Regions from separate parts of the Providencia sp. PROV200 genome, predicted to be linked through region 3. Evidence: predicted binding sites of a transcription regulator. Region 3 holds the regulator's gene; each other region holds the start of a gene.
The links. Region 3 encodes Fur, which represses iron uptake genes when iron is present. Its sites were predicted from a motif close to ATAATAATGAGAACNACTATCAA; they were not measured.
Positions count from the first base shown of each region.

Region 1: a site for Fur is predicted at 4,739-4,761, ahead of feoA (ferrous iron transporter A). Genes of this name have one in related genera too.
Region 2: a site for Fur is predicted at 6,202-6,224, ahead of sodA (superoxide dismutase [Mn]). Genes of this name have one in related genera too.

Region 1 covers NZ_CP096307.1:250,438-257,754, reverse strand. The annotation lists gene envZ (two-component system sensor histidine kinase EnvZ) at 1-687, opposite strand, end outside; gene ompR (two-component system response regulator OmpR) at 684-1,403, opposite strand; gene greB (transcription elongation factor GreB) at 1,520-2,005, opposite strand; gene M1E86_RS01160 (Tex family protein) at 2,189-4,519, shown strand; gene feoA (ferrous iron transporter A) at 4,862-5,092, shown strand; gene feoB (Fe(2+) transporter permease subunit FeoB) at 5,122-7,317, shown strand, end outside.
Region 2 covers NZ_CP096307.1:89,908-97,224, forward strand. The annotation lists gene M1E86_RS00395 (cupin domain-containing protein) at 1-385, opposite strand, end outside; gene M1E86_RS00400 (prephenate dehydratase domain-containing protein) at 419-946, opposite strand; gene M1E86_RS00405 (RraA family protein) at 965-1,663, opposite strand; gene actP (cation/acetate symporter ActP) at 1,883-3,532, opposite strand; gene M1E86_RS00415 (DUF485 domain-containing protein) at 3,529-3,840, opposite strand; gene acs (acetate--CoA ligase) at 3,970-5,925, opposite strand; gene sodA (superoxide dismutase [Mn]) at 6,343-6,969, shown strand; gene yiiM (6-hydroxyaminopurine reductase) at 7,108-7,317, shown strand, end outside.
Region 3 covers NZ_CP096307.1:1,367,201-1,374,517, reverse strand. The annotation lists gene ybfE (LexA regulated protein) at 1-66, shown strand, start outside; gene fldA (flavodoxin FldA) at 221-748, shown strand; gene fur (ferric iron uptake transcriptional regulator) at 1,019-1,468, shown strand; gene M1E86_RS06095 (bactofilin family protein) at 2,104-2,637, shown strand; gene chiP (chitoporin ChiP) at 2,804-4,201, opposite strand; gene M1E86_RS06085 (SDR family NAD(P)-dependent oxidoreductase) at 4,764-5,558, shown strand; gene ansB (L-asparaginase 2) at 5,656-6,699, opposite strand; gene ycaO (30S ribosomal protein S12 methylthiotransferase accessory factor YcaO) at 6,894-7,317, shown strand, end outside.

The DNA.
Region 1 (7,317 bases), 1.1 Mb from region 3:
GGTTTTAATCCCTGTAGCCATGTGGTTAAAAGAACGGATGGCGGCCCTGACCTCGGTGGCACCTTTTTCCTGCATTGGGGGCAAAATCACCCCTTTACCGACTTCACCTGCGTGGTACTCCAATTCAAGCAACGGCTTGTTTTGGTAACGTATATACAGCCATACCCCCGCAAAAATCGTGAGAAAAATCGTTAATGTATAGCGAAAAACAAGGGAGAACTGGTTCTGGCCAATTTCAGTCAGTGGAACTCGAACCCAAATATCAGGTGCAAGATAAGACGTTAGCCATAGAATGGGGTACTCTCGGCCCAATTCGAGGTGAACACTCGCCTTGCCACCAATATATTCCGACATATGTTCACTTAGGAAATCATACTCTTTCGCCCAATTCAGCCCTTCTTCCATCGCTGCTGAATGTGCATAAAAAGTGTTCCCTAATTCATTGTAGATTTTCTTACGTAACGCGGGAGATACCCGCACTGAGGTTCCATCTTGTAGAACCATTTTCTCTGTCATTAATGTTCTTACTTCGTATGCCAATACCTTATTGAATTGTTGTAAGCTAGGCATCACAACAAAATTCAACACAACCATATAGCTGGTTACGAGGCTCGCAAACAGTAAGGCTACAAATAAAAATAACGAGCGAGAAAATGTACTACGCCTTGAAAACCTCAGTCGCTTCATGCTTTACTTCCATCCGGAACAAACACATAACCCAATCCCCAAACCGTCTGAATATAACGAGGATGTGCTGGGTCTTCTTCAACCATGCGACGCAAACGTGAGATTTGAACATCAATAGAACGTTCCATCGCACTGTACTCACGGCCCCGGGCTAAGCTCATTAACTTGTCACGCGACAACGGTTCCCTTGGATAGGAAACTAATACTTTTAACACCGCGAATTCACCGCTAGTTAACGGCATATTTTCATCGCCTTGGAACATTTCTCGCGTTCCAAGATTTAATTTGAATTTACCAAAGGTAATTATCGCATCATCTTGAGATGGCGCACCTGGTAATTCATTAGCTTGACGACGTAATACCGCACGAATACGAGCTAGCAATTCCCGTGGATTAAAAGGTTTGGGAATATAGTCGTCCGCACCAATTTCTAAGCCAACGATGCGATCCACTTCTTCGCCTTTCGCTGTCACCATAATAATTGGAATTGGGTTATTTTGACTACGTAAGCGACGACAAATTGATAAGCCATCTTCGCCCGGTAGCATTAAATCTAAGACGATCAGGTGAATAGATTCCCTTGTCAGGATTCTGTCCATCTGTTCAGCGTTTGCAGCACTTCTTACCTGAAAACCCTGCTCAGTGAGATAGCGTTCCAGCAGCGCACGTAAACGCATATCATCATCGACGACAAGAACCTTATAACTTTCCTGCATTTTGTAGCCCTCAAGATGTGCATCTTTCAAATTATTTTTTTAATGAATGTAAGTAAAACAATATTAATGCTCACTAATTTACCACTAACATGGGATTTAATGAATCATTTTACACTTCAGAAGGTTAGTGGCCGATAACTTATTTCTAATACAAAATAAGTCACCTGCCCTCCTGGCGTATTTACTGTTATTTCATCATCAACCTGTTTGCCTATCAAGGCTCGCGCTACGGGAGAATCAATTGAAATCCATTGTTTTGTCGGGTTGAATTCATCAGCACCGACGATACGGAATATTCTGATATTTTCATTTTCATCTTCTAGTTTAACCCATGCGCCAAAAAAGACACGGCCTTCTTGGCGAGGATCAGGCTCAATAATTCTTAATTGATCTAGCCTTTTGGATAAAAAACGGATGCGTCTATCAATTTCACGCAACCTTTTTTTGCCGTAAATGTATTCTGCATTTTCTGAGCGATCCCCTTGAGCTGCGGCCTCTGAAACAGATTGAGTCACCCGAGGACGTTCATCCTTCCACAGGTACTTCAATTCTTTATCTAACGCATCCCAACCTTCACGTGTAATTAAAAGACTTTTAGTCATAACCTTCAAATATTAGCCAATGGAACCCATAATTATAATATTTTATAGAACATAATCTGAGACTTTCCTACCAATAGGCTCAAATTCAGTCTGGAAATTCTCGTTACCACCAAGTATAACAGTGCAATAAATTTTTAACTGTTCTTCCAGTAGGTATTTAAACAGTAGGTATTGAAACTCGACATGAATGAAACTCTAAGCCAAATTATTGCAGCGGAACTGCAAGCCCAGCCGAAACAAGTTTTTTCTGCAATCACGCTATTAGATGAAGGAAATACTGTCCCGTTTATTGCGCGTTACCGTAAAGAGGTTACCGGTGGGTTGGACGATACTCAGCTTCGCCAGTTAGAAAGCCGTTTAGGGTACTTGCGTGAATTAAATGACCGTAAGCAAACCATCCTCAAGTCGATAGAAGAACAAGGTAAATTGACACCAGAGCTTGCCTCCGCTATTGACACGACGCTCAATAAAACCGAACTTGAAGACTTGTATCTTCCTTATAAACCAAAACGTCGCACCCGCGGGCAAATTGCTATTGAAGCAGGGCTCGAGCCTTTAGCAGATACCCTGTGGAATGACCCAAGCCAGTCACCTGATGAACTCGCTAAAACCTATATCGATGCGGATAAAGGTGTGGCTGACGTTAAAGGCGCTTTAGATGGTGCTCGCTACATCCTTATGGAACGTTTCGCCGAAGATGCAGCTCTTTTAGCGAAAGTTCGTGACTATATTTGGAAAAATGCCCACCTTGTTTCTGTTGTTGCTGAAGGTAAGCAAGAAGAAGGGGTGAAATTTAGTGACTACTTTGAACATCACGAACCCGTTGCTCAGGTGCCTTCTCACCGAGCCCTTGCGATGTTCCGTGGTCGTAACGAAGGTATTTTACAGCTTTCATTAAACTGTGACCCTCAGTTCGATGAACCGCCAAAAGAGAGTTACTGTGAAGAAATTATTACCCGCCATTTAGATGTTCGTTTAAACAATGCGCCTGCTGACCAATGGCGTAAAGCCGTGATCAGTTGGACATGGCGCGTCAAAATATTACTGCACTTAGAAACCGAAGTGATGAGCTCACTGCGCGAAAAAGCTGAAGAGGAAGCTATTAACGTGTTTGCGCGTAACCTCAGTGACTTACTGATGGCGGCGCCAGCGGGAATGCGTGCCACCATGGGCTTAGACCCTGGCTTGCGTACTGGGGTAAAAGTAGCAGTCGTCGATGCGACAGGTAAATTAATTGCTACCGACACGATTTACCCACATACCGGGCAAGCCGCAAAAGCAGCAACCATCGTGGCCGCACTTTGCCAAAAACACAATGTTGAATTAGTGGCAATTGGTAACGGCACCGCTTCTCGTGAAACGGAACGTTTCTTTGCTGAAGTCCAAAAACAATACCCTGAAGTCACTGCACAGAAAGTGATTGTCAGCGAAGCTGGGGCTTCTGTTTATTCGGCCTCTGAACTTGCAGCGCTAGAGTTTCCAAGCTTAGATGTGTCGTTGCGCGGTGCCGTATCCATTGCTCGTCGCCTACAAGACCCGCTGGCTGAATTAGTGAAAATTGACCCTAAATCCATTGGGGTTGGCCAATATCAACATGATGTCAGCCAAACACAATTAGCGCGTAAACTCGATGCAGTCGTCGAGGACTGTGTAAACTCGGTTGGTGTTGATTTGAATACCGCTTCCGTTGCCTTACTGACTCGCGTTGCCGGTCTAAGCAAAATGATTGCGCAAAACGTGGTAGATTGGCGTGACCAAAATGGCCAATTTAGTGATAGAAAGCAGTTGCTCAAAGTTGCACGTCTTGGGCCAAAAGCCTTTGAACAATGCGCGGGCTTCTTACGTATCACTGATGGTAAAAACCCGTTAGATGCTTCTACTGTTCACCCTGAAGCTTACCCGATTGTTGAAAAAATTCTTGAGTCTGTCCGCCAGCCACTCAAAGAAATTATGGGTAACTCACAAGTCCTTAATGCCTTGAGCCCACGTGATTTCACCACTGAGCAATTCGGGGTTCCAACCGTCACTGATATCATTAAAGAGTTAGAAAAACCGGGGCGTGACCCACGTCCTGAGTTTAAAACTGCCACCTTCGCCGAAGGTGTCGAAACCATGAATGACCTGACTTCTGGCATGATTTTAGAAGGTGCAGTCACCAATGTGACCAACTTCGGTGCTTTTGTGGATATTGGTGTTCACCAAGACGGTTTAGTTCATATTTCTTCACTTTCAAATAGTTATGTCGAAGATCCACACAAGGTGGTAAAAGCAGGCGACATTGTAAAAGTCAAAGTGTTAGATGTGGACATTGCACGCAAACGTATTGCACTAACGATGCGTTTAGATGAACAAGCGGGGGATTCTAATAGTTCTCCTCGCCGTGCAGCCCCTGAACAGGATAAAAATACACGTAAAGCGCCTCAATCAAGAGGTAACTCACGCCAAAACAACGCATCTTCGGGTAACAGTGCCATGAGTGATGCCCTTGCCGCGGCATTCGGTAAGAAACGTTAACTTTCTTTATAGGCATCGCAATGTACCTATTGTGGTGCCTATTTCAATAAATAATGCTGTTATTGATTAAATCAAACAATGTATTGAGTATAATTCAGCCCCCTTCCCTTCACTGACTCCACCATTAATTTCGCTAGCGGAACACCGTAAACTCAATGCTTCGTTGATCCACATCAAGTCAAATTGACGAAAAAAGAGGCTAAATATAACAAAAGGTGGATGATTATGATTCTCATTGTTAATTAGATTTATTTTTGTTTGGCGACCTTATTTACCTGAGCAATTGCACTCTTTAACAATTGTCATCGATATCATTATTAATTAAATGATTAGGAAGACACTATGGCAATACTTCCTCAATGCAGTTACAAAATACTTGGTTTCTCTCCAGAAATCAGCCCTGCATACCGACAAAAACTACTCTCACTCGGTTTACTTCCGGGTTCTGTCTTTAAAGTGGTGCGCTTAGCGCCTTTTGGTGATCCTGTTCAAATAGAAACTCACCGCGTCAGCTTAGTGCTGCGTAAAAAAGATCTTGCTCTACTCAATCTAGATGAAGCGACCACCGTTTAAGTATTTCTTTTTTATTATTGGCAAACACTATGAAACGATTAACTATCGGCTTAATTGGTAACCCCAATGCAGGCAAAACGACCTTATTCAACCAGCTCACAGGGTCAAGGCAGCGGGTCGGTAACTGGGCGGGGGTCACTGTTGAACGAAAAGTGGGCCGCTTCCATACAGATGACCACAAAATCGAGCTTGTTGACCTACCCGGCACCTATTCTTTGACCACCATTTCTGAGCAAACCTCTCTTGACGAACAAATCGCCTGCTACTTTATTTTAAGTGGTGAGGCAGACATGCTCATTAATGTTGTCGATGCATCCAACTTAGAGCGTAACCTCTACCTGACATTGCAATTAGTCGAGTTAGGCGTTCCATGTATTGTCGCCTTGAATATGTTGGATATCGCTCAAAGCCAACATATTGATATTAATATTGCTGAGTTAGAAAAACAGCTCGGTTGTCCTGTGATCCCAATGGTTTCAACTCGAGCAACGGGTATCGATAAACTGAAAAAAACCATTGATACACATCCACAAAACAACCAACAAGCTCTTGTAGAGTATCCAGCACAATTATTACAAGCTGTAGATTCATTATCTGAACAAATTTCAGCACAACAATTTAGCCACCAGCAACGCCGCTGGTTAGCATTGCAGATCCTCGAAGGGGATATCTATAGCCGCCAACGCGCAGAAATATCTGAAGGACAATTGCTGGCGATACGCCAAACACTGAAAGAAAGCTTAAACGAAGAACCCGAATTACTCATTGCCGACGCACGTTATCAATCTATTGCGACCATTTGCAATGCTGCGATTAACAATAGTGCCGCTGAACCAAATCGACTAACACAATCACTGGATAAATTTATTCTGAGCCGTTGGCTCGGTGTACCTATTTTCTTGTTTGTGATGTATTTGATGTTCGTTTTAGCCATCAACATCGGTGGCGCCTTACAACCCTTCTTTGAAGGTGCGTCAGAAGCGATATTTATTCATGGTATTCAGTGGGTTGGTGCCTACTTTAGCTTCCCTGATTGGCTAACTATTTTCCTTGCCCAAGGTGTTGGTGGCGGTATTAACACGGTTTTACCGTTAGTGCCACAAATTGGGATGATGTATCTGTTTCTTTCAATACTGGAAGATTCGGGCTATATGGCGCGAGCTGCTTTCGTGATGGACCGCCTCATGCAAGCCTTAGGTTTACCGGGTAAATCTTTCGTGCCTTTGATTGTCGGTTTTGGCTGTAACGTACCGTCGATTATGGGCGCACGCACGCTCGATGCACCGCGCGAAAGGCTAATTACGGTCTTAATGGCACCGTTTATGTCTTGTGGTGCAAGGCTGGCCATTTTCGCCGTTTTTGCTGCCGCTTTCTTTGGCAAAAATGGAGCAAGTGTAGTCTTTTCTCTCTATATTTTAGGGATTGTTGTCGCTATCTTAACTGGGTTACTACTCAAACATACCCTGATGCGTGGCGAAGCCTCTCCATTTATTATGGAGCTTCCAGTTTACCATGTACCGCACATCAAAACACTGCTGATTCAAACATGGCAACGCCTCAAAGGCTTCGTAGTGCGCGCAGGTAAAGTTATCATCGTTGCCAGTATCTTTATTGGCGCATTAAATAGTTTCTCATTCTCTGGTAAGCCCGTTGATAATATTAATGACTCCGCACTGGCTTCTGTCAGTAAAGTGATAACCCCTGCTTTACAGCCAATTGGCGTGCATGCTGATAACTGGCAAGCAACTGTTGGGTTGATTACCGGGGCGATGGCCAAAGAGGTGGTAGTGGGTACACTAAACACCCTGTATACCGCTGAAGCCATTACTTCTGAGCCGTTTGATGCAGAATCTTTCAACTTATGGGAAGAGCTGGGAGATGCGGTTTCTGAAACTTGGGATAGCTTAAAAGAGACCTTTACCTTAAGCGCGTTATCGAACCCTATCGAAGCTAGTAAAGGCGATGGAGAGATGGAATCCGGCTCAATGGGCACCATGGCCGCGAAATTTGGCTCAGGGGTTGCAGCCTATAGCTACCTGATCTTCGTCTTGCTGTATGTGCCTTGTGTCTCGGTGATGGGGGCTATCGCACGTGAAACCAACAAAAGTTGGATGAGCTTCTCCATTCTATGGGGCTTGAATGTGGCTTATAGCCTTGCAGCTCTGTTTTACCAAGTCGCCACATTCAGTGAACACCCACAAAGTAGCTTGATTACTATAGCCGCG
Region 2 (7,317 bases), 1.3 Mb from region 3:
GAGATATATTTAAGTATGTTGTGAGTGCGCCATTTTGTCTTGCAAGGTAATCTTCACGCACAGGTGTATACACATCAATGACTTCTGAAGATTCGAGAGCCTCTGCATCATGAACGGCCCACGTAGGGATGATAAAAGAGTCGCCTGCATGCAAGAAAACAGTTCGGCCATCAACAGTTAGTCTTAAGGAACCTTTCAATATCGTTGTTGCAGTTTCATGTTCATGAGTATGTTCTGGGATAATCGCTTTTGGCTTGAATGTCCAAAACGCGATGGTAAAACCCGTACCATGAATGAACTTGGCTTGTATTTTGCTTTCCTCTCCTTCATTACGGTTTAGGTCCATATCATAGGAGATCATTTCTTTAGACAAAAAAAGGCTCATATTGTTACCTTATATAAAAATAGGGATAAATGACTAATTAATTTTTGAGTGAATTGAGAAACCCATAGGAACGGAGCCAAAGTCATGTAATATATTGAGGTTATGGCTTTTGGCTGTTTTTAGAGTAGTAATACATGCATCAACAGTTCCATTAGCACATTGTAAAGCTGCTTCACTATTTGAATTAAACAATAGAGGCTCAATTGGTTTATTTAAACCATTAACCTCTGAAAATAAATCTTTGGGTGCAGCATGTGAACCGATTTTTTTAATTTTACTCAGGTCAGTATAGCGGCTTGCAAATAACATATTATGAGTATCCAATACAAAGCAATCGGTGATCTTTAAAAAAGTTAAATTTTGAAATACGATGTTGTGTAAATAAGGATAAACAATACAACCGAGTAATATACAGTTATTATCCTTTTTTATTTCTTCTACAGCGACTTCAAGTGTTTCATGTAATATAACATTGCCATCTAAGTTATTTTTTTCTAAATAGTAATGTGCAGCTTTCTCACAATTTGTTCCTTTAGGGCCTAAAGTATGGATAGTAAGCATGGTATTACCTCATATAAATCATATTCTTCCTGTTTCGTTTATTAAATCGGGGAGTCTTTTTCCTGATCTTATTTGAGCCAGCATAGTATTTTCAGCGTTATTAATTTTTACAGCTTCTTCAAAGACTTTATCAATCAGATCTAATGGAACAACGACACTCCCGTTTGTGTCTGAAATGATGAGATCTCCAGTCTGGATGATATTGTCTTCAATTCTGCATGAAGTGCCTGTTTCACTGACACAGTAGGCACCTTGAGTATCTGAGGGTATTATATTACTCGCGATGACAGGGATATTCAGATCTCGTAATTCTTGAATGTCCCTAACGGCGCCACCTAAAATAATACCGTTGAAGCCGAGTTGCTGAAAATAGGTGCAACTCATTCCTCCGGCTAGAGCGGCATGTTTCATTAAATCGCCATAGCCAGCGACATAAATAAGCCCACTTGCGTTATCTAATTCAGGTACGAGAAATTGTTGGACTTGTTCCCATGTTGATGATTGTTTCTCTATGATACATTTTCCTTTTTTAACTAATTTCCATTGAACGGTATATGCATGTCCGACAATATAAAAATCGTTAATATTAAGAGAGTGTAGTTCATGAGATAAAACACTACCTGATTTTAATCCATCTAAAATATCAATAATTGTAGATGTGCTTATTTTTAAACTTTTTATCTTTTCGAGTTTTTTTATATCGGGATTGTAAAACATAAATTTTCCTTGTTTAGCTAGAGGAAGGCTTATTAGCTTTTTAATTAATAGATATAAACCTTAGTAAGGTCAAGGATAAATAATAGATGGGCCTATCAATTATTAATGTTTGATAATATTAATGATTGTATATTGTTATTTAATGTTCACGCTATAAATCCAGAAATAAACGGCCCAAATGGCCGTTTTTTTATTCTATTTGATTATTACAGTTGAGTGTTAATGTGATTTACCCTGCTCAATACCGAGGCCGATTTGTGAACGAATAAATTGTTCTTTAAAACGTTCTCTTTCCATTTTCCCTTGTTCTGAATTATCTGTTACAGAGAATAACCATGAAGCAATAAATGCCACCGCCATGGAAAAGAGTGCTGGATATTCATAAGGATAGATTGGTTTTTCATGATGAAGAATACTAACCCAGATAGTTGGCCCTAAAATCATTAAGACAACGGCGGTAATTAAACCGAACCAACCACCTGCCAATGCTCCACGAGTGGTCAGTTTGCGCCAGTACATTGAGAGTAGAATGATTGGAAAATTACAACTTGCTGCAATTGAGAAAGCTAAACCAACCATGAAGGCAATATTTTGTTTTTCAAACAGAATGCCTAACCCGATAGCAACAAAACCTAAGATAACAACGGTAATTTTAGAGACGCGTAATTCATCTTTTTCATCCGCTTTACCATTTTTCATTGCCATTGCATATAGGTCATGGGAAACCGCAGAGGCGCCTGCTAAGGTTAAACCGGCAACAACAGCAAGAATGGTGGCGAATGCAACTGCAGAAATAAACCCTAAGAAGAAGTTACCACCAACGGCATCTGCAAGGTGAACAGCTGCCATATTTGTTCCGCCAATAAGTGCTCCGGCCGCATCTTTAAAGGCAGGATTGGAACTGACTAGAACGATGGCACCAAAGCCAATAATAAAGGTTAATATGTAAAAATAACCAATAAAGCCAGTTGCATAGAACACGCTTTTACGCGCTTCTTTTGCATCGCTTACGGTAAAGAATCGCATAATAATATGAGGAAGGCCTGCAGTACCAAACATCAATGCAAGACCCAGTGATAGGGCGGATATTGGGTCGGAAACCAGTCCTCCCGGACTCATGATGGCAATACCATTTTTATGAACTTCAACCGCTTCTTTAAATAAGGTATTAAAGTTAAAGCCAACATGCTTCATAACCATAACGGCCATGAATGTTGCACCCGCTAATAACAAGATGGCTTTAATAATTTGCACCCAAGTTGTGGCTAACATGCCACCAAATAGGACATATAGCACCATCAAGATACCCACGATAACAACCGCGACGTGGTAATTGAGACCAAATAACAATTCAATCAATTTACCCGCGCCAACCATTTGAGCGATAAGGTACAGTGCAACAACAACCAGAGAGCCAACCGCAGATAGAATACGAATGGGTCTTTGTTTTAATCGATAAGAAGCGACATCAGCGAAGGTATAACGACCTAAATTACGTAAGCGCTCGGCAATTAAGAATAGAATGATCGGCCAGCCAATTAAGAAGCCAATTGAATAAATCAGGCCATCATAGCCAGAAGTATAAACCAGAGCAGAGATCCCTAAGAAGGAAGCCGCAGACATAAAGTCGCCCGCAATAGCCATCCCGTTTTGGAAACCGGTAATTTTCCCGCCCGCAGTGTAGTAATCAGAGCGAGAACGCGTTCTTTTTGACGCCCAGTAGGTAATATACAAAGTGAAGCCGACAAACAGTAAGAACATCACAATCGCCTGAATATTCACAGGCTGGCGTTCAACATCCCCTGTCAATGCATCAGAAAACGCCATTGATGAGGTAAAAAAGAGAATGAGTGAGAGCAATATTTTCATTTTTCTACCTCTTTTAAAATTTCTGCTGTTAAACGGTCGTATTCACCGTTGGCTCGGATAACGTAAAGCCCAGTGAGTACAAATGAAATGACAATTAGGCCGATACCAACAGGGATCCCTCTTGTGATGTATGAACCTTCGGATATCGGTGTTCCTAGCCAGCTTGGGTCAAAAGCGATAAGAAAAATAAATCCAACATATAGCACGAGCGTTATTATTGATAATAACCATGAAAAGCGACTACGTTTCCTAACCAGTTCTTTAAAGCGAGTGTTATCCTCTACCTTTTCGTAAGCAGTAGCATTCATCAGAGTTCTCCTCTGTTATACTCGTCATACTTCAAGCTGCAGCATTGTTGACTGCACCTCGAATTATTTAGAGTAAACTATCTTGTTGGGATGTATGTAAGGCCGCCTCTATGAGTTGGCCTTTTAGCGTTATGACATACTCATAGACTGTTTTTCTTCGAGTAGTTTTTCGACAACACCTGGATCGGCCAGAGTGGAGGTATCTCCAAAGTTACTGGTGTCTCCTGATGCAATTTTACGTAGGATACGACGCATGATTTTACCGGAACGGGTTTTTGGTAAAGAGTCCGTCCAGTGAAGAACATCTGGTGTGGCAATTGGGCCAATTTCTTTACGCACCCAGTTGCGAACTTCAGTATATAGCTCAGGTGAAGGCTCAACCCCTGATATTAGCGTGACATAGGCGTAAATAGCTTGCCCTTTAATATTGTGAGGTATACCGACCACGGCAGCTTCAGCCACTTTCGGATGTGCAACGAGCGCTGATTCTATTTCTGCGGTACCTAAACGGTGGCCCGAAATATTCAGTACATCGTCAACACGGCCAGTGATCCAGTAATAACCATCCTCATCACGACGAGCACCATCACCGCTAAAGTACATGCCTTTAAAGGTTGAGAAATAGGTTTGCTCGAAGCGTTCGTGATCGCCAAATAAGGTTCGGGCTTGGCCCGGCCATGAATCGACAATAACTAAATTGCCTTCTGTGGCGCCTTCGATAGGTTCACCAAGGTTATCAACTAACGCAGGGCGAACGCCGAAGAATGGTAATGTTGCAGACCCCGGTTTTAACATGGTTGCCCCCGGAAGTGGTGTGATCATGAAACCACCTGTTTCGGTTTGCCACCATGTATCAACCACTGGGCAGCGGCTATTACCAATTTTTTTGTAGAACCATTCCCAAGCTTCAGGGTTAATGGGTTCCCCCACGGAGCCGAGAATTCGTAATGAGCTGCGGTCAGTACCTTCAATAGCTTTATCGCCTTCAGCCATTAATGCGCGGATGGCGGTTGGTGCAGTATAAAGGATATTGACTTGGTGTTTATCAACCACCTGGCTCATTCGGTTAACTGATGGGTAATTAGGTACCCCTTCGAACATCAATGTTTTAGCGCCATTGGATAATGGCCCATATAGCAAATAGCTATGACCTGTTACCCAGCCGACATCAGCAGTACACCAATAGACTTCACCTGGATGGTAGTCGAAGGTGTACTTGAATGTCAGTGTGGCATAAACCAAATAACCACCAGTGGTATGCAAAACACCTTTAGGTTTGCCTGTAGAACCCGAGGTGTACAGGATAAAGAGCGGGTCTTCTGCGTTGATTTCTTCTGGAGGGCAGTCTGCACTGACCCCTTTGATGACGTCGTGCCACCAGAGGTCACGGCCTTCGACCCAGCTCGGTGCGTTGCCTGTGCGTTGGTAAACAATGACATGAGAAACCGTAGTAACTTGCGGACTAGCGAGTGCGTCATCCACATTTTTCTTTAATGGAATTGCACGGCCAGCTCGTAAGCCTTCATCTGCGGTGATGATGAGCTTCGCTTTACAGTCAATAACGCGACCAGAGACGGCTTCAGGGGAGAAACCAGCAAAAATGACCGTATGTATCGCGCCAATACGGGCACAGGCTAGCATCGCGACTGCAGCTTCAACAACCATAGGCATGTAAATGGCGACAACATCGCCTTTACGAATACCTTGTTGTTTCAGGACATTAGCAAACTGACAAACATCATGGTGCAGTTCGCGGTAAGTGACATTTTTTGACGATAAAGGGTCATCGCCTTCCCAAATAATCGCTGTTTGGTCACCTTTTTCAGCCAGATGGCGATCTAAACAGTTAGCACTTAAATTTAATGTACCGTCTTCGAACCAGCGGATATCAATATGTCCGGGGTCAAAAGAGGTGTTTTTGACACGAGTGTAAGGTTTAATCCAATCAACGATTTTTCCTTTTTCGCCCCAAAATCCTTCAGGGTCTTGAATCGAGCGTTGGTACTCATCGTTATACTGTTGTTCGTTTATCAGGGCATTTTTTGCAATTTCAGCAGGAACGGGATGTTTAGTTATTTGAGTCATATTATTATCTCCTTGCAGATGTTAATACTATGTCAAAAAATGGTTAACTAAAGCACGAATTTTAAATTTGTTTTTCTTTTGCGCGGAAGATCACGTATTAATTGTAATGAGATTTGCAGGATTATCATTTGATGCTAAATGTCAAATTAAAATATAAGACTAAAAATATAATAAAAGATAGATTTAAAGAAAAATAAATGGCGGGGTTGTTGGTATTAGTTACTGAATAAACAAGTTCTCATAGCGAATATAAATATCCATACATTCCTCATGGGTTTGATAATGATTTTCATTAACAGTAAAATAACTATAATAGATCGTTATTCACAAGGTGCGAAGTTACGCAAGTGTTTACCCTATGAGCCTTGTGGTAAAAATGAGAAACATAGCGGTATTTACGTCACTGGAGACAATAATATGAGTTATACATTACCTGCTTTACCTTATGCTTATGATGCATTGGAACCACATTTTGACAAGCAAACCATGGAAATCCACCATACCAAGCATCATCAAACCTATGTGACTAACACCAATACAGCGTTAGAAAAACTGCCTGAATTAGCGGGTTTAGATATCGATGTTCTGATCCAAAAATTAGACCAAATCCCGGCTGATCAACGCACGTTTGTCCGTAATAACGCAGGTGGACATTCAAATCACAGCATGTTCTGGAAAGGTTTGAAATTAAATACTGAATTAAAAGGCGAACTGAAAGCTGCGATTGAACGTGATTTCGGTAGCGTTGATGCATTTAAAGAACTGTTTGAAAAAGCCGCTGCAACCCGTTTCGGTTCTGGCTGGGCGTGGCTGGTTCTGAAAGATGACGGTAAATTAGCTGTCGTTTCAACAGCGAACCAAGACAACCCATTAATGGGTGAGGCTATTTCAGGCACATCTGGTTACCCAATCATCGGTTTAGACGTATGGGAACACGCTTATTATCTGAAATTCCAAAACCGTCGCCCTGATTATATTAAAGCATTCTGGTCAGTTGTGAACTGGGATGAAGCAGCGGCACGTTTTGCAGCAAAAGCTAAATAATTTTATAAGATAATTTATTCGTAAAGCGCAGCAGTGTTAATGCTGCGCTTTTTTATTTATACCTCACCGGATTGTTATCTCTGTTGGCATTCTTTATGATGAAGTCTCTGTTACTTTGCTAAGTGGAGAGCACTGTTCATGTCATATATTCCCCAAGTCTTTATCGGTAAAATCCAAGCAACCCAGTCTTGTGGGCACAGTGCTATTCATAAGCAGGCGGCCGATGGGCTATTGATGTTAGGGCAATTGGGGCTTGAGGGGGATGAACAAGCTGAAAAACGCTTTCATGGCGGTCCTGATAGAGCTCTTTGCCATTATCCACGTGACCATTATGATTTTTGGATTAAT
Region 3 (7,317 bases):
AGTGAATTGATCGAAGAAATTTTAATGTCACAACTTGAGCATGTTGATACATCAATACTCAAATAGCGTTATCTTGGTAAATCACACAAATTTGACAGACTTAGCAACATTTTTTCGCCAAAATAAGGCGTAATATTCTATCTATTTTCGTTCTAAATGGGCTCTAGAAGGCGAGTTATCACCTCTAGCTCTCTTAGAAAAACAAGAGGTTAATCACTTTATGGCAGTCATAGGCATTTTCTTCGGAAGTGACACAGGTAACACAGAAAATATTGCCAAAATGATCCAAGAAAGATTAGGCAAAGATGTAGCAGAAGTTCACGATATCGCAAAATGTAGCAAAGAAGATATTGAAGCTTTTGACATTCTACTTCTCGGTATTCCAACTTGGTATTATGGTGAAGCCCAATGTGATTGGGATGATTTCTTCCCTACTCTCGAAGAAATTGATTTCGAAGGTAAACTTGTCGCCTTATTTGGTTGCGGAGACCAAGAAGACTACGCTGAATATTTCTGTGATGCAATGGGTACGATCCGCGATATTATCGAACCTCGTGGTGCAGTTATTGTTGGTCATTGGCCAACTGAAGGTTATCACTTTGAAGTATCCAAAGGCATGGCAGATGACAACCACTTTATTGGTTTAGCGATTGATGAAGATCGTCAACCTGAGCTAACTGATGAACGTGTTGATGCATGGGTAAAACAAATCTCTGAAGAAATGTCTTTAGCTGAAATTTTAGGCTAATAGGTCATGTAAAGAACCCTTACCCATAGGTTACGCCACTGTTTTGCACAAAATGAATCATCTAAGCCAGTGGCATAATCTAAAATAACCGATAAGGTATCCTAATAGGATAGGTTCTCACGAGATTATCAAAATAATGAGACAATGCATGGTTTCTATTTTTATTTTCCATGCCTATAATTGTAAATCAGTTTAGAAGACAACTGTATTGATGTTAAAAATGTCTCATTATTGTTAAATTTATGATTTAAGATACAGGACAAAACCCGCATGACAGACAACAATAAAGCATTGAAAAATGCTGGACTCAAAGTCACTCTTCCAAGATTAAAAATTTTGGAAGTACTTCAAGAGCCTGAGTGCCACCACGTCAGTGCGGAAGATCTCTATAAAAAGCTGATCGATATGGGTGAAGAGATCGGGTTAGCAACCGTATACCGCGTATTGAACCAATTTGATGATGCCGGTATCGTTACCCGTCACAACTTCGAGGGTGGTAAATCTGTATTCGAATTAACCCAGCAACATCACCATGACCATTTAATCTGTTTAGATTGTGGAAAAGTGATTGAGTTTACTGACGAATCCATTGAAACCCGCCAAAAAAATATCGCTGCTCGCCATGGCATTAAACTATCTAACCATAGTTTATATCTATATGGTCATTGCGCAGATGGCGATTGCCGTGACAATGCTGACGCACACGAAGCCAAAGAGTAACAGTATTCAACCATCGTTGATGAAACGTAATGGTTAAAAATGCCAAAACCCTGATAAAACAATTTTATCGGGGTTTTTTATTTTAAGTATTGATACTCTTACACTCTATTAGTGATAATTCCTAGTGAATAACCTAAACATAACTATTTACCACTAGATCTCGCCGATAATACGAATTTTATTAAAAACCTTAATAGTTGCAATTCAAATCAAAATCTTTATATTATTTCACGGATAATTATAATTTGTTATCTAGAATTATGCTTTACCAATCAATGTGGTATATAAATAACATCATAGATGATTTCTATCATTTCATACTATTTAAAATTATTTAATTACCTTACTATAATTTTAACTCTAAATTAGAGAGTTAGTGATTCAAATGTAGTCATAAAGTTAACGTACAATTTAAATGTGTAATTGTATTTATTGGCTAAACTTATTGAGTACTTTAGCAATTTGTAAGAGATTAACTGATGAAAAAAACATATCTTTTTCTCAATACAAGTTTTTTCTTCTGGTTTCTTACTTTAATAGGGTGGTTCTTTAGTTATTTAACTAGCGCCTTATTTTCGTTTGCATTATCAATACTGTTCTTGATCGTACACTTCAATCAAAAAAAGGTAAGTAAAATGTTCACCAAAAGACAAAACAAGCCCGCGCCTACAGCGACTCCCCCTTCGGTAAGTCATGAGCCTGAAGTGACTGTAAAGATAGAAGAACAAGTCACACTATCAACCCCAACGATTAGTGAAGAAAAAACGAATACAATTATCTCTAGGGACGTTGTTTTTGAAGGAAATATAACCTCTAATGAGCAAGTGCATATCTATGGAAAAGTCATTGGGAATATAACCGGAAAAGATAATACGGTTAAAGTCATGTTAAACGGCCAAGTGACAGGAAATATCACCTGCAAAGAACTGGTGGTAAATGGGCGTATTGAAGGTGAATGCCACTCTGATACTATCAGTATTGAAAATAATGGAGAAATCCACGGTACTATCCATTACAGCAGTTTATCGATTAAAAAAGGTGGGATTTTATCTGGTCAAGCACAAGTTAAAAATCCAGCTCATCATTCAGAAAAAGTTACCGTATTAAAAGATAAACTAAAACAAGACGCTTTGATACTCAATGAAAGTGTAAATAATGCATCTTTATAATCACAATAAAAATAAGGTGAAAATACTCACCTTATTTTTAAGCTTTAATATAGGCATTTATCCTTACGCTAATATCCCATTCATTATTAAAAATATAAGGTAATACCTTTTAATGACTGCCATGGTTTCCCCTATAGCAGTCATTGTGACTAAAATATTTTATACTTTAAAATACAGTAAATGGCATCATCACCATAAACTTAATATCTTTTTCATCTTGGAAGATATTTCCGTAACCACCGCCATAGCTCGGAATATCTGTATGATTATCATACTTGGTAAAATGCAGCTTAAATAGTGTATCTTTTGCTCTACCTGACTGCACGGTATATAAAATATCAAAGTTCCATGCACTTTCTTTTAAGCGTACATCTTGAGCATATTGGCTATTCGTACTTGGTTTAGCGTCCCATCCATAAATATATGAGGTTCCAACCTTCCATCCAGCTAAATCCCAATTTTTTAAATCATACATAACACCCGCCATAACGGCTTTTTCATTATTAGCATTCCAGTCTGAACGGCCATCCCACCAGATATCCATGCGGCCATTTGATGTTGCCCAACCAGGGGTCATACGCTGTAGGAAATAACCTTGATTACCTTTAGCTTTTACATAGGTTCCCTCAACTTTAAAATCAAACTCATCGTAAGTGTAACCTAATGTCATCGCTTGCAACCAAGCTAAGCCGTCATAAACATCGTTAACTCCGCCGTCTGAAACCTTGTCTTTTGCTCCATAAAATTGATAAGACATACGTAAATCACGACCTACAACAGGAGCCGCATAAGAAACTTTGGCAAAATATTGATCCATATAACTTTTAGCTTGCCCATATGCACCTTCAAGAACTAGATTGTTTTTAAAGTCATATTTAAAGCCAATTGAGTATAAATAGCTGATCCCAGTTTTACCATCCGCTTCACGAAAGTCATACATACTACGGTACCAAGGCGCTTTATAGCGGTCGGTCCACATATAGGACATGCTCAGCTCGCCATTTTGCTCAAAATCAAACACCCCACCTACCTCTAACCCGCGGTATGTCCCAGGCATGTAGCTCCAGTGGGAAGCTAATAGAGTTTGTCCCGTTGGTTGAATATAGCCTCCTCTCCCCCAGAAAGGGCCATATTTTAGTTTTGCAGCGGCCTTATAGAAAGTCACACCACTGCGATCCCCGGTCCATTTTTCATCCCAACGTGATTTTGCATCACTAAATCCGATTTCATTTGGCGCAGCAGGCCCACTATTTGATAACTCAATGGCAGTAAAACCGGCTAAATCAAGCCCGATGATGTCTTGGAAATAACCGGATGAAAAATCGAGACTCGCATTAAATGTTGAGTGCTTAAGATTATCTGCATATTTTTTATATTTATCGCTATTTGGGTCTAAATCTTTACGTGAACGATCTCGCTGCCAGTAATAAAGACCACCAGTAAGTTTTGAATCCTCAAGAAATTGTTCTGCATGCATGATAGGCTGATAACCGATAGGAAGCATCGCAATCGCAATTTTTAAGACGAGCAATTTCCTGCCAGTATTGACATTTTTATTAACCATTCTTGTATTCCTCTAATATTTTTTAATTTTATTTTTCGGCCGAAATACGATTTAACTTTCCATTTAAATCTAAATATTCACAATGAGTTATGCCTCTTGCGATGTATTTAGCCTATTTTTTGCAACGCGAATTATCAACACAGATACAGGCTTTGTTGCCAAAATATGATCAACGGCACATTAATTTTAATTAACTGCCATCATCACCGGTGATGACCTTACTAAAAATGAAATTTAATATATTGATAAATATGAAAAATAATGAAGAGAAACCCATTAGGTGGGGCTTAAGATAAAATCAGTAAATTAACCCTTTGGACCTTAATTTTTGCTATTTGATAAGAATTCTCTAATTTCTATCACCACATTGACCTAATTGTCTTAAAAAAAATCAGATACTGAGTGAAATGATTAGGATAAATGTTGTTATGCTGAAAAATAACATACATATATATAAAATTTACCAATAAATAATAAAATAAAATTAACAGCATTAATAAGAAAAGCCTCGTATTGGTATTTGATATTATAAACTCTCCTTTTCAACATAAAGAGTTCATCTATGAAAATAGACTTAACAGGTAAACGTGCATTAGTCAGCGCATCAACAGCTGGAATTGGCTATGCTATCGCTAAAGGTCTCGCTAATTGTGGCGCAGAAGTTTTGATTAATGGCCGCAATGAAGGGCGCGTTAATGATGCAGTTTCTCGCTTGAAAAAAGAGTTACCAAACGCCAAGGTATTTCCAGCTATCGCGGATGTCAGTGATGCAAAAAGCGTTGATAAGCTACTCAGCGAAATTAATGAAATTGATATTTTGGTTAATAATGCGGGTATTTATGGGCCAGAAGATTTCTATACAATGGATGATGCTAACTGGGATAATTACTGGCAAACAAATGTGATGTCCTCGGTGCGTTTATCCAGAGCCTTACTTCCTGCAATGGTAAAAAAAGGCTGGGGCCGTGTGGTATTTATCTCATCGGAATCGGCGCGCAATATCCCTGCGGATATGATCCACTATGGTGTGACTAAAACGGCTATGCTCTCTCTTTCTCGAGGGCTAGCAAAATATGTCGCCGGTAGTGGTGTTACCGTAAATAGTGTCTTACCGGGGCCAACACTGTCTGATGGTTTTGCCAATATGATGGAAGATGAAGCTGCGAGAACGGGGAAATCGCTTGAAACCCTCTCAAAAGAGTTTGTGATGGCTCACCGCCCAAGCTCAGTGATCCAACGCGCAGCGACTGTCGAAGAAGTTGCTAATATGGTGGTTTATACCTGCTCTGAGCAAGCGTCAGCCACTTCCGGTGCGGCCTTACGTGTTGATGGTGGAGTTATCGATGATATTGTGTAATTCGTGGATTCAATAATATTACATTAATGTCACAGCAAAACTAACGGGGTACAGGCTACTGCACCCCGCTGTATTAAATTAACACTTATTTTAATAATTAGTATTTCTCAAATAATGCCTGAATTTGCTGAGGATCCTTAGTCTGGGTTAATGCTAATTGTAGCAACACACGCGCTTTTTGCGGGTTTAACCTTTCTGAAGCAACAAATCCATATAAGTTATCATCCACTTCGGCATTTCTTGTTGTATAACCTGTTGGTACACGGCTTGAACGAACGACAACTACGTCTTCTTTGGCTGCTTTTGCTAAAGCGTCAAATACCGCTTTATACATATTACCGTTACCCACACCTGCGCTTACAATTCCTTCAACCCCTTCTTCTCTCAAGGCTTTCACAGGAGCGGCTGAAGCATTAGCATAATTGTAAACAATACCTACTGCAGGAAGCTTTTCGAGCTTACTGACATCGAATGCTGCTCTATCACCACGTGGTTGCGGTGCTTGGAAATAGGTAACTTTACCATCATGAATAAAGCCTTCTGCCCCACCATTAACGGCATCAAATGCCTGTACTTCAGTGGTGCTCATTTTCATCACATTACGGCCTTGCACAACTTTATCGTTCATTGCCATCAAAACACCACGCTCTGCGGCAGACTTATCTGTCGCTAAAACCACCGCGTTATATAAGTTCAGAGGGCCGTCCGCTCCCAAAGCCGTTGAAGGGCGCATTGCACCAACCAAAACAATAGGCTTTTTACATTGCGTAGTTAAATCAAGAAAAAATGCTGTTTCTTCTAAAGTATCAGTACCATGTGTGATTACAAAACCATCCGTTTTATCACAGTCCTGGTTAATTTTTTTCGCCAGTGTCAGCCAGACTTGGTCATTCATATCTTGTGAACCAATATTCACCAATTGCTCACCGCTTAAATTGGCAATTTTTTTGGTTTCTGGCACCGCATTGATTAGAGCATCAATCCCGACTTTACCCGCTTGATAACTTGAGGAAGTCGCTGAATCCCCCCCACCTGCTATCGTTCCCCCTGTCGCCAATACCGTAATATTGGGTTGAGCGATAGCAGATGCGGCAAACAATGCAACGAGTGTCGCCAAAAGCGCTTTATTTCTGTTTTTCATCCTATTTTCCTTTCATTAATAAACTTTAGTTATTATGTGGAATTATGCTGAATTTTATGTGACCTATACAATTATTTTAGGATAAATAATGAATTTTAAGATGATTTATCTGTGAATAAATAAAAAGCGTGAGGCTTGCGACAAAAATCCGTATCATAGGCCGTTTGAAACACTCTATTCACAAGTGACTGACAATGAGCCAAACTTTTATTCCCGGCAAAGATGCCGCTCTTGAAGATTCCATCGATGCATTTCAAACCAAATTAAAGAAATTAGGGTTTGATATTGAAGAAGCCTCCTGGTTAAACCCCGTACCCAACGTTTGGTCTGTACATATCCGCGATAAAGCGTGCCCACTGTGCTTTACTAATGGTAAAGGGGCGAGCAAAAAAGCCGCATTAGCCTCAGCGCTTGGTGAGTATTTTGAGCGTTTATCAACGAATTACTTCTTTGCGGACTTTTACCTTGGTAAATCTATCGCTGAAGGGGATTTTGTTCATTATCCTAATGAAAAATGGTTCCCATTAACCGAAGATGATAGTTTACCTGAAGGGTTATTAGACAATCGTTTGATTAAGTTTTATGACCCCGACAACGCCTTAGCCGCTAGCCAATTAA